2 regions of the Thalassolituus sp. UBA2590 genome follow, and region 1 is predicted to be linked to the other one. Evidence: predicted binding sites of a transcription regulator. Region 1 holds the regulator's gene; the other holds the start of a gene.

Region 1 (6,364 bases):
GTAGCCGCTACATTCATATCCGCCCGGATCTTGAAGTAGACCAGCTGATCTTCACCATTCCGGCTGATGCACCACTGTCTGGCGAGACTACTGAAAATACCGAAGAAGGCGCCATGACCATGGCCGTCACCTCTGACACCATATCTGACAACATAGGTAACTCAGACGCCCTTCCCGGGGTTGAAGGTCAGATGACGATCCTTCCCCCGGATCAAGGGATCACCAATGAGCCTGTGGCTGAACCTGAGCCAGAATGGATTCCGCTGCGCGCAGCAAAAATCGAGCGTAGCCGCCGCATGCGCAGCGGTGAGGTCCACTACCTTGATCACCCCCTTCTAGGTATGGTCGTCAAGGTAACGCCTTATGAGGTGCCAGAAGAGGCCTCAGAAGAAGCCCCAGAGAGCGAAGCTTCAGATCAGGGATAATGAAGCTGCGATAATATCGCGGACTTCACTCATTCCTGAGTCGATCACGGCGCGTATCTCATCCATGGTAATCAGGTCGTCGCTCTTTCCGGCGGCCGGATTCACGACAAGACAGATACTCGCGTAAGGAATACCCAGCTCTCTCGCCAGGGCTGCTTCAGGCATGCCCGTCATACCGACCAGATCACAACCGTCTTTATCGAGACGATTAATCTCAGCGATAGTTTCTAATCTTGGCCCCTGTGTCGCCGCATAGACCCCGAAATCAAGCGCGTCGACTGAACATTCTGATGACGCTTTAACAAGCGCCTGGCGCAACGTCTCATCGTACGGATGCGTGAGATCAATATGCTCAAGCGGACGGTACTCACCATCAAAAAAAGTACTTTCGCGGCCCCAGGTGTAATCAACCACCTGATGAGGAATCACAATTTTGCCTGAACCCATGTCCGGGTGAATACCGCCCACAGCATTCACAGCAATGATATGAGTAACACCCTGCGCCTCTAATGCCAGCAGGTTAGCGCGGTAGTTAATCTTATGTGGTGGGACTTTGTGAGGATGCCCATGCCGCGCTAGAAACACAACCTCCTGCTCTCGCCAGCGCCCGACTGACAGCGGTGAAGATGGCTGTCCAAGGTCAGTCGTTACAGCCAATGTCTGGCTGATCTCCGGCCCATCAAGCTCGGTTAAGCCGGTGCCGCCAATAACAGCGATTTTACGAGAAGTTGCACTCACAGGTTGTCGTCTCTGATCAGTTGATACGAGCCCAGTATTTTACGGGCCTCGGCCATGCCCTTTTCATCAAGGGCATTAGCCTTGCTATCGGGTTTTAGTGATTCAAGCTTTAAAGCGCCAGTGCCTGCACGGTACAAATCGGCAACGGCACTGACGACATCTTTGGCGGCCTGTCGGTTATTGCAGACCACCAGTGCGTTGGCTCCCGCCTGAGCCGCAGCGATCGACCGCTGATAAAAGTCGCCGCCACTGGCAGCGCCTTCCATGGACAGGTCATCGCTGAAAATGATGCCGCTGAAGCCGAGCTGCTTACGCAGAATATCCTGCAACCAGACAGAAGAAAAACCGGCGGTATGGTTTGCATCAATGGCAGGATAGACGACGTGAGCAGGCATAATGCCCTGTATCACGCCTTCGCTGATCAGCGTTTTAAAAGGTACCGACTCGGCTTCTAAGGCTTCGGCATCGCGCGGGTCGACCGGTAACTCCAGATGTGAGTCCGCTTCAACGGCACCATGCCCCGGAAAGTGTTTACCAACGGACATCATGCCCGCAGAAGAAAGTCCTTCGCACCAGGCTCTGGCCAATGACGTCACCGTGTCTGCGCTGTGACCAAAGGCACGATCACCAATCACCCGAGAAAGATCTCGCTCAATATCCAGAACCGGGGCAAACGTCAGATCAACACCATGCGCGATTAACTCAGTAGCCAGAAGTTGGCCACCCAAACGGGCGAGCTCAAGCGCTTTTTCAGGTGATTCCACAAAAATGGCTTCATAGCGCATCATCGGCTCAAACAGCGTAAAGCCGGAGCGAAAGCGCTGCACACGACCACCTTCCTGATCTACGGTGAGCAGGAGGTCGGGTCTCAACGCGTTTAATTCTCCCGTCAGAGCTTTCAGCTGCTGAGGAGATTCGTAATTGCGCGCGAAAAAAATAAGCCCGGCGATTTCAGGCTGAGTTAAGAAATCACGATCCTCATCCGTCAACGCCGTTCCTTCAATATCGGTAATCACGCCGACGGCCTGTGCTAACGCATCCGACACAGCGTATGAATCAGTGGAAGAAACTGAAGACTCGGTCATCGTCATCTCACAAATTGATGCAGGAAATTCGCTGAAAACTTGCCGCCTGAATCCACACCCGGGTACCGGCCTGAATCCGTTCAGCAAGGTCAATCACATCGCTGTTACGCATGCGAATACAACCATGAGACAAGGGTTTCCCCATAGGTTCAGTATCCGGTGTGCCGTGGATATAGATAAAACGACGCTGGGAGTCGACGTTGCCAAAGCGGTTGAGCCCACTCTCCAGGCCCTGTAACCAGAGGATGCGGGAAAGTATCCAGTCCCGGTCCGGATGCTCTTCGGAAAGCTCTGAAGAATAGATTTCACCCGTTGGACGACGCCCACGGAATACGGCGTTTTCCGGCTGATCACGGCCAATAACAGCACAGATACGATGCCAGCCTCTCGGCGTGCAGCCGCTGCCTTCTTCTTCACCTATGCCATTCAATGCCGTTGACACTGAATATTCAGTAATGCCATCGCGCTCAGTCAGCCGCAAGAGTTGATCCTCGACTGAGATCTCAATAAACGGAAGATCTGACATCTACTGACGCGTTCCTTAGTTACCCGCAGGTGACTTCAGCCCGCTGGCGAGGAACGGCAGCAACTGATCGATAACATCCGGCGTGGCGGTGGGTTTACCGAAATCATGCTCCGCCATCGCGGTCAGAGAATCAACCCCGTTCAGTGTGAACATAGTCGCACCCAGCATGAAATGAACCCGCCAGAAGCGGTCTTCGTCGGAGAGCTCCGGCGTCGCCCGGGTAAGAAGATCCGAATAGCGGCGAAATACATGACCATACTCCACGCGCAGAAAACGACGTACATGGCCCTGACCCTGACTGTAGGCAAGCCCCAATAAACGCATAAAGATACGCAGACGTTCAGGCCGGTCTGCCCCCGAACGTAATGCGGTGTCAGATAAGAGCCGCAATAAAGACATCAGGTCAGCAGGTTGTTCGCCCTGCTCTGCATCGCAGGTATTGAGCGCCTTATCGAGTTCAGCGACAAAGGGCGTCAGAAAGCGGGCAAATACAGCCTGTATCAGAGACTTTTTAGAGCCAAAGTGATAATTCACGGCAGCCAGATTCACATCAGCCTTAGTCGTAATATTACGCAACGAAGTCTCCGCGAAACCCCGTTCTGAAAACAACTCTTCTGCAGCATCGAGAATGCTGCGCGCGGTATCTTTCTGCGCCATAGTGCCTTATCCAACTAACAAGTGTTTCAAACATACGTTTAAAACACTTAACACGCAACAATTGCAGCAATTCGGGGAAAATTCCGTCAGATCTAAAATTAGACGGCACTGGGTATTTACACAGTAAAAGGTACTGTATATATTTACACACACTGTATAAATCAACAGACTGGATAAATGTCATGGAAAAGCTCACGGCTCGCCAGCAGGAAGTTCTTGACCTGATTCGCTCAGCCATTGATGAAACAGGCTACCCGCCGACGAGAGCAGAAATTGCCGCAGAACTTGGCTTCCGCTCACCGAATGCAGCAGAAGAACACCTGAAAGCACTGGCACGAAAAGGTGCCATTGAGATGATGCCAGGTGCCAGCCGTGGCATTCGCATCGTAGGTGAAGACTCTCCGGGGCTGCCGGTAATCGGTCGCGTTGCAGCCGGTGAACCTATCCTGGCTCAGGAGCATATTGAAGATTACTGCGAAATTCCGCCGTCGTTCTTTAAGCCGGAAGCGAACTTCCTGCTCGAGGTGCATGGCGACAGCATGATCGACATCGGCATCATGGATGGCGATTACATCGCAGTGCATAAAGCAGAGACCGCACGCAATGGTGACATCGTGGTTGCCCGCGTCGGTGAAGAAGTAACCGTTAAGCGATACCACAAGAGCCGCAATCAGGTAACTCTGTTTGCTGAGAACGAAAATTACGCCCCGATTGAGGTCAACCTGAAAGAGCAGGAATTTGCGATTGAAGGTAAATACGTAGGTGTTATTCGTCGCCAGTAACGCGACCGACCAGAGTAACAGGTAAACGGTACACGACAGGAGAGATTGTTATGCGTCAGTTATCTTTCGAAGTATGTCCAGAAGCAGCACCACTCAGCTCTGCGGCACCCGTCAGAAGCGTGCCTAAAGGCAGTATGACGGAAGTCATTGTGTCTGAAGGCAGTGCATTACAACCCTTCCAGCTGTTGCCTGTGCTGGCTCTGTGCAGCGACCAGAAACGTTGGTTGATGTGGCTGAGCCCAAGCCAGAATCTGAACAAACAATGGCTGGCAAAAGCGGGCATCAGCGACTCTCCGGTACTTCACCTGAATACTCAAGTCGCTACTCAGTTTGACTTGTGTATCAAGGCGCTGAGATCAGGTAAAAGCCATTTGATTGTTGAGTGGTCAGGCGAACTCGCGGCAGATACCCGTCAACTGCTACGCCGTGTCGCAGAAGAAAACGGATCACACCTGTTCATTGTGCGTGGAGAATAAGACACTACCAGCCGGAGCTGGTAGTTGATCCGCCCGAATTACTGAGCAGTAGTAGCGGCAGGAACGTGCACAACGGCACCTTTTTCGTGCAACTCAACAACACGATCCAGTCGCTCAAGGGCTTTTTCCAGCGCGTCCTGGTTGTTCTCCATCGCTTTAATGGCATCTTTTGTTTCTTCGAGCGCGGTGCGCGTCTGCTCACGGGCTTCAGTGTATGCCTGAACGAGTTCAGAACTTTCTGGCTCATCGCTGCACGCGGTGATCAGTGAAGCGGAAAGTACTACAGTCGAGAGTGCTACTAGCTTTTTCATTCTCATCCTCAGAAGTCAATTTTCACAAGTACACCCGTTAACAGGGCTTTAGTTAGGATACTGAAATTCAAAAAAAAATCCGGTATCAGTTGCCCGATACCGGATTTTTTTATGAATTTGTCTGCCAGGGACAAATCAATGCAGGTGCTGACTGCTCTGCGGCACCTCAAAGTCGTCACTCTCGACTTCCATCCCAGACAGATCGCCCACGAGGCGCACGCCAGCCTCGAGCATTACTCTGGCCACATCCATATGGTGCTCCTGGAGACTTGCTTTCGCATCTTCAGAGAAACAGATACGAACCAGCGCATCGCTGTCCTGTTCGTCGGCACGACGCAGGGCAATGTCACCATTGGATAACTCTACAATTTCGAAAAAACCAGCCATAAGTGCCTCTTCGTTTCTGAGCGCGGATGATAACACAGGGGGGTGACGCTTTATACGAGAGTCACTGGGAGAATCAGCTTTCCTGCCGATTCTCACGCTGACTATCGATCAGGTCAGACAGATGCTGCCACCAGGACTGTGGCTGTATGTCATCGCTCTGTGCAACGGCAATGACGTTGACCGCACCCGCTGCCTGCGGGTTTCCAGCCGGGCCCGGACGCCAACGCGTTTCTGCCTCACGCAGAAATGCACTCAACCATGAGTAAGGGTCCTCGGCCAGAATCCGAATCTCGGTCATTTCACCGGTCACCAGAGGTGTCTTGTTCAGAAGATCTGAAAATGAACTGACTTCGCCGCGGTAAGTAGCAAGCGTCGCCAGCTCATTCAGATACGAAATAAAGGCATCCTGCATAAGGTACAGGCCTGAGGTCTCAAGCCCTTCAGCAAGTGCCGGGTTACCGGTTTCGCGACGCGCCTGCTCCAACAGCAATCGTGCCTGATAGAGTTTCTGGTTGGTGAAGCTCAGCCACTGACTCATCAGAAGTTCAGCTTCAGGCCGAGGTGCAGACCATCGCCGATCTTATGACGACCGCTCTGATCATCAAAAGAAACCGAGGTCATGCGGAAGCCTGTGTAAAGGTGGGCCGTCGGCAGAATATTAAAGTGCAGACGCAGATCTGCATCGACAAAGTTATTCACGTCACTGAATGACACAACCGGCGGCGCGTAGTACACATGACCACTCACACCAAAGTTACGGTTGAACGGGAAGTTGTAACGGGCAAAGCCGCCTACACCAATGGCGGCTCCGTCATTGTCATCAGTGAATATGCCGTAAGCATTGGCGCCAACACCGATATACAGGTCTGAATTCGGATTACGGACATCCACCACATGAACGCCCCCCGAGATGATGTCGCCCTGGTCACTCTCGTGCAGAGCCGCCAGGTTCAGGTGCATACCGGTATCCATGCGGG
Region 2 (6,364 bases), on a different contig from region 1:
GCACCATGTGAAGACTCTGATCAGGATGGTCAGCCGGACTATAACGACCCGGATGATGATAATGATGGTCGTCTGACTGTTGACGAAGATCCAAACGCGGATGGCAACCCGGCGAACGATGACACCGACGGCGATGGCACCCCGGACTATCTGGATCGCGATGATGATGGCGACGGTATCCCATCCGACGAAGAAGGTAACGGTGATGCCGATAGCGATGGTATTCCGGACTACCTCGACCCGGATGGCAGCACAGCGTCAGGAACCGGTGGCGACTCGGATGGCGATGGTATCAACGATATCACGGAGTGTCCGACTGGTATCCCGTGTCGTGACACTGATGGTGACGGCACACCTGACTACGCGGATGACGACGATGACAACGACGGGCGTCCAACTATTGAAGAAGGGCCAGTTCGCGATACTGACGGTGATGGCATACCGGATTACCGCGATGAAGATGACGATAACGACGGGTTCAACACCATAGACGAGGGCACTGGCGACAGTGACGGCGATGGTATTCCGGATTATCTCGATCCATCCGCGGGTGACTCAGACGAAGATGGGGTGCCTGATGGTGCCGAGTGTCCGGACGGTGTTCCGTGTCGTGATACAGACGCAGATGGTATTCCGGACTATCTCGACGAGGACGACGACGGCGACGGTATTCCTTCAATTGAGGAAGATCTGGGTGCTGATGGTAATCCGGTCAATGATGACACCGATGGTGATGGCCAACCGGATTACCTGGATCGCGATGACGACAACGACGGTGTACCGACGGATGAAGAGTTGGGTCTGGATGCTGATAATGATGGTATTCCTGACTACCTTGATCCGGATGACAGCAATGAAGCCATGACCCCGGACGGCAGTGGTGACAGCGACCGCGATGGCGTCAGTGATGCACGCGAATGTCCGACAGGTCTGCCTTGCCCGGATAGTGATGGCAACGGTGCCCCGGACTATCTGTCCGAGGATGACGACGGTGACGGTATCCCAACGGTAGATGAGGACCGTAACGGCGACGGTGATCCGTTGAACGACGACACCGACAATGACGGACGTCCGGACTACCGTGATCCGGATGACGACGGCGATGGTGTTCCGACCGCAGAAGAAAATGAAGGCGATAGCGACTTTGATGGTATTCCGGATTATCTGGACCCGTCAGGCGGTGACTCGGACCGTGATGGCATCAGTGATGCTGTTGAGTGTCCGGGGCTGATTCTCTGCTGGGACAGCGATGGTGATGATTTGCCGAACTTCCGCGACCCGGACGATGATGGCGATGGCGTTTCGACGGCATTTGAAGATGCAGACGGCGACGGTAATCCTCGTAATGACGATACCGATAATGACGGTATTCCTGATTACCTCGACCCTGATGACGACAACGATGGCATCCTCACCGTCGAAGAAGGTGGCACTGGCGACGTCGATGACGATGGCATTCCTGACTACCGTGATCCGGACAGCAACAATGCTGCTGGCATGCCGGATGGTTCGGGCGACTCGGACGGTGATGGGATCAGTGACCGTCAGGAATGTGGTACCGGCGCTGTGTGTGCGGACTCCGATGGCGATGGTACGCCAGATTACATGCAGGTACCGGATGCCGAACAGGCCCCTGAGCTGGTGGAGAATATCGTACCGGGCAAAGGTGAAGTGAATGCATCACTGCCAGGCCTTGGTAGTCAGAGCTTGCTCTGGGTACTGCTCGGCCTGCCGCTGGTGGTGCTGCGCCGCAGAGCAGAACGGCACAAACGGGCTTTTTTAAAGCCCACAGTGTCTCTGCTGGTTGGTGTGCTCGTGATGTTTGCACCCTTGGTATCACAGGCCTTCGAATCAGAAGAGTCGTATGTTGGGCTGGGGTTGGGCTTCAGTCGCCTGACGCCCGGAACCAGTGATAGCGTATACGATAACGTTGATGAGTCAGGCTTTGGTTTTCAACTTTTCGGTGGTTATCGTCTGAAAGACGACATCTCGGTAGAGCTTCACTACACCGACCTCGGCAACGCGGTTCTTGAAGATGGTGATACAGGAGAAGAGTCGGACTTCGGTTACAGTGCTCTGGGCGCTGCACTACACTGGTATCCTTGGCAAACCAGCTGGAACGGAAAAAATTCCCTGAACGCCTATCTCGAAGCTGGGCTGGCGTCGATTTCAACCGATTCTGACGTTGATTACAGCAAAGAAGCCTCAATGGCTCTGGGGCTGGGGATAGGGATTGAGTACAGCTTTAAAGACAGTTGGGCAGCGCGCATTTCTGGTCAGTCTTTCACCCGGGATGCTCATTTTGTCGGCCTTTCTATAATGAAACGCTTTGGCACCACCGAACCCGTTCCGCAACGCCGACCGGTGGTTAAGCCGCGTCCGCTGCCAAAGCCAGAACCGGTAAAAGCACCGGTGGTCATCATGGCAGACAGCGATGATGATGGTATCGTTGATGATATTGATGATTGTCCGGGTACGCCTTCGGGTATGTCTGTAAATCACCGCGGATGTTCGGTTCTGGATGCCCGGCTTGATGGTGTCTATTTTGCTAGTGGTTCTGCCGAGCTGACCCGTGGCGCAACGCGTACTCTCGAACAGGTCGCAGACACTCTGATGGAGTACCCGGACGCCCGTATCGAGATCGGTGCTTACACGGACTCACTGGGGGCCGCTGCAAACAATCAGCGGCTATCGGAGCGCAGAGCGAATGCAGTGATGCAATATCTGATTGATATGGGAATCAACCCCATGCGCTTAGAAGCCAGAGGTTACGGTGAAGAAGATCCAATCGCCAGTAACGACACCGCACAGGGCCGTGCAGCGAATCGCCGGGTAGAAATCCGGGTGATTAAATAGTCTTCAGTTTACGCGAACGGACATGCCAGTAAGGCATGTCCGCTCTCGCTTCATCTGATATTCTGTGCCTCAGACTTTGACGCAGGAACTATCATGTCCGCCATATCCGATCTTCTTCAGACTCTGGCTACAGAATTGCTCGCTCGCAACCTGAAACTTGTGACGGCAGAATCCTGCACGGGTGGCATGATTGCTGCCGCGTGTACCGATCTGGCCGGGAGTAGTCAGTGGTTTGAATGCGGTTTTGTTACCTACTCGAATACTGCTAAACAGCGTGACCTCGGTGTACCAGCAGAGATATTGAATGCACACGGTGCAGTCAGCGAAGCGACAGTAAAAGCTATGGTGGCAGGTGCAGCCCGCTTTGGGGACGTCAGTATTGCAGTCAGTGGCATTGCCGGGCCAGGTGGAGCCGTCGCGGGTAAACCCGTCGGGACAGTATGGATTGGCTGTGGCAGCGAGGCCGCTCAGAGGGTAAACCTCTTTCAGTTTGATGGTGATCGGGATGCTGTCCGCCAGCAGTCTGTCGCCAAAGCGCTGGAGATGTTATTGGGCTTCGTGAATGACTGCGACCAGTGAAACTCACATGACTGAAAAGTACTGAACAAATAACCAGTGTTTTGTTGACTTTAAAAAACGCTGTGATTAAATACTGGTTAAATCTACAGTAATCAAAGATTGCTGAACAATATTCCTGATTAACGACTGAATACGACCAAGGAACCGACCATGGATCAGAACAAACAGAAAGCTCTGGATGCAGCCCTGGGCCAGATAGAACGCCAGTTCGGTAAAGGCGCCATCATGAAAATGGGTGAGCAACCTCGTGAAGCGATTCCGGCAATCTCCACAGGTTCTTTGAGTCTGGATATTGCGCTTGGCATTGGCGGCCTGCCAATGGGACGTATTGTAGAAATCTACGGTCCGGAGAGTTCCGGTAAAACCACTATGTGTCTGTCTGCCATGGCTCAGGCGCAAAAAGCAGGTAAAACCGTCGCTATTATCGATGCCGAACACGCGTTAGACCCTCTGTATGCCGAAAAGCTGGGTATCGACCTCGATAGCCTGCTGGTCTCACAGCCGGATACTGGCGAGCAGGCATTGGAAATAACGGATAGTCTGGTACGCTCTGGCGCGGTTGATGTCATCGTTGTTGACTCGGTTGCCGCTCTGACGCCAAAAGCCGAGATTGAAGGTGAGATGGGCGACAGCCACGTTGGTCTGCAGGCACGTCTGATGTCTCAGGCGCTGCGTAAAATCACGGGTAATGTTAAGAATGCTAACTGTCTGGTGATCTTCATTAACCAGATCCGTATGAAAATCGGTGTAATGTTCGGCAGCCCTGAGACTACGACTGGCGGTAACGCTTTGAAATTCTACTCTTCTGTTCGCCTGGACATCCGTCGCACGGGTTCAGTGAAACAGGGCGATGAAATCGTCGGTAACGAAACCCGCGTCAAAGTTGTTAAGAATAAGGTATCGCCGCCGTTTAAGCAGGCCGAATTCCAGATCATGTATGGCAAAGGTATTTACCATATGGGTGAAGTGATCGACCTGGGTGTGAAATGTGGCATTGTTGAGAAATCGGGTGCCTGGTACAGCTATCAGGGCGATAAGATCGGCCAGGGTAAAGCGAATGCGTCACAGTATCTGGAGGATCATCCTGAAATGGCTGCTGATATCGAAGGTCAGATCCGTGCGCAGCTTTTGAATGTACCTTCAGAACAACCAGAGTCTGAGGATGCAGAAGCCGAAGCCTGATCCGCTTGATTATGCTGGACTGAAACACGCGGCGGTAGATCTGCTCTCCCGCCGTGATTACTCCCGCCGCGAACTGTGGCGGAAGCTCTCTCCAAAGGCAGCCTCTGCCGACGATCTTGAACAGGTATTAGACGAGCTTGCCGAACGGAAATGGCAGTCTGACGAGCGTTTCGCCTCTATGTTTGTTCGCTCCCGTGCATCACGTGGGGTTGGGCCAGTGCGTCTCAAGCAGGAGTTGCGAGAAAAGGGCGTCGATAGTGAAACAGCCTGTTCTGTGTTTGAAGAATCCGATGAAAACTGGCAGGAAAAGGCGCTTGAAGTGGCCCGGAGAAAGGCTCGCTCTATCGGTTATGATCACCCTGATTTCAAACTGAAGCTCTGGCGCTTTATGTCATATCGCGGCTTCAGCAGCGATCAGATCAGTGCTGCAGTCGATACCTTACTGCGCGAAAGCTCCGAGTAAATAAGTTTATACGCGTAAATTCGTGCCTAACCGGGCAGTGTCGCCTCAGTCTATTGACTCACATGGCGCAGGTACGGAACATTCAAGGCTGGCAGAAAAAGAACAAATGTTAACTGTCTGATTGTTCATAGGATTCGAATGTTGGGGAAGGATATGGCGCCGACTGCTCAGGTCGATATTGTACTGGTACAGCACCTGCTGAATTACTGGAACGGCCGCGGCGTGGATATGAATCAACTATGGCCTATCCTGCGGATAGACCCGGAATTACCACTTCCAAGGTGGGTTGATACAGATCGTGTTGCAGATGCATACGACTTTGTCGCGCGTTTTCTTGATGACGAGTTGCTGGCGTTTGACCTCGGTATCTATATGGCGCGTCGTGAGATGCCACTGCAACGCTTGCTTCGTTGTGCGCCTTCGTTGCGTAAAGGTATCGAGGCGCTGATTCCGTACGTGTATCTGTCGACAGGAAGTCTGCGCTATGAAATTGATTCCTCCCAAAGTGACATAGTATTGATTTCAGTAGAGCGTCATCCTGAAAGGCATGTGTCGCCACTGCAGTTATCTGCTGCCGTGGTTATCATGGCCGGTGTCTGCCGGGATGCGTTAGGCGATAGTTTTGAACCTGAAGACCTCTGTATGCATCTTCCGCAGAGCGAAATTGCCGATGCAGCGAAAGCAGCGGATATCACCGGAATACAGGTTGCTGAGACTGAAGGCTTCTACATGCTTGAGATCAGTCAGGTCGCCTGGAATCGTGATGGACCAGATCCTCAGCCGGTGCTTTTCAAAAGTGTTCAACGTGAGCTGATCCGTCAGGATCAGAGGTTCCGCGAGCATCTGGCGCTTTATTCTGAATTAAAAGATATTCTGGAAATGTGCCTGATCCGGAGAAATGTATCCCAGGAGGGGGTCGCTGATCAGTTGGGTATCAGTGTGCGAAATCTCCAACGCCGATTGCGCGCTTTGGGTACAACTTACCAGAACTTATTAGACGAGGCGCGTCAGGGGCTTTCGATGAAGCTCATCTGCGAGGGCGATATGCCGCTCTATGAGGTGGCCTACAAAGTGGGTTATACGGAGCCGAGCGCCTTTTACAAAGCCTTCAGGCGCTGGACAGGTTCAACGCCCGGCGATTACCGCGAGGCGTATCTCTCAACGGTTAATGCAATTTCAACCGAGGACGAATAACTTTATTGATGTGTCCAACCAGGGTAAGCAGCAGGGTATGCCAGTACCCGTGTAATGCTACCTGGTGCAGTCGATAGAGTGACACGTAGA

The links. Region 1 encodes LexA, which represses DNA repair genes until DNA is damaged. Its sites were predicted from a motif close to TACTGTNTANNTANACAGTA; they were not measured.
Region 2: a site for LexA is predicted at 3,507-3,526, ahead of recA (recombinase RecA). Genes of this name have one in related genera too.

Annotation. Positions count from the first base shown of each region.
Region 1 covers NZ_DDKU01000035.1:38,298-44,661, reverse strand. The annotation lists gene B2067_RS03260 (CsiV family protein) at 1-425, shown strand, start outside; gene B2067_RS03255 (S-methyl-5'-thioinosine phosphorylase) at 411-1,163, opposite strand; gene nagZ (beta-N-acetylhexosaminidase) at 1,160-2,248, opposite strand; gene B2067_RS03245 (L,D-transpeptidase) at 2,256-2,774, opposite strand; gene B2067_RS03240 (TetR/AcrR family transcriptional regulator) at 2,790-3,431, opposite strand; gene lexA (transcriptional repressor LexA) at 3,614-4,213, shown strand; gene B2067_RS03230 (cell division inhibitor SulA) at 4,264-4,689, shown strand; gene B2067_RS03225 (hypothetical protein) at 4,728-5,000, opposite strand; gene B2067_RS03220 (hypothetical protein) at 5,136-5,387, opposite strand; gene B2067_RS03215 (DUF6586 family protein) at 5,461-5,925, opposite strand; gene B2067_RS03210 (YfaZ family outer membrane protein) at 5,925-6,364, opposite strand, start outside.
Region 2 covers NZ_DDKU01000064.1:1,372-7,735, reverse strand. The annotation lists gene B2067_RS05650 (Ig-like domain-containing protein) at 1-2,856, shown strand, start outside; gene B2067_RS05645 (CinA family protein) at 2,950-3,435, shown strand; gene recA (recombinase RecA) at 3,586-4,617, shown strand; gene B2067_RS05635 (regulatory protein RecX) at 4,598-5,080, shown strand; gene B2067_RS05630 (AraC family transcriptional regulator) at 5,234-6,274, shown strand; gene B2067_RS05625 (NAD(P)/FAD-dependent oxidoreductase) at 6,246-6,364, opposite strand, start outside.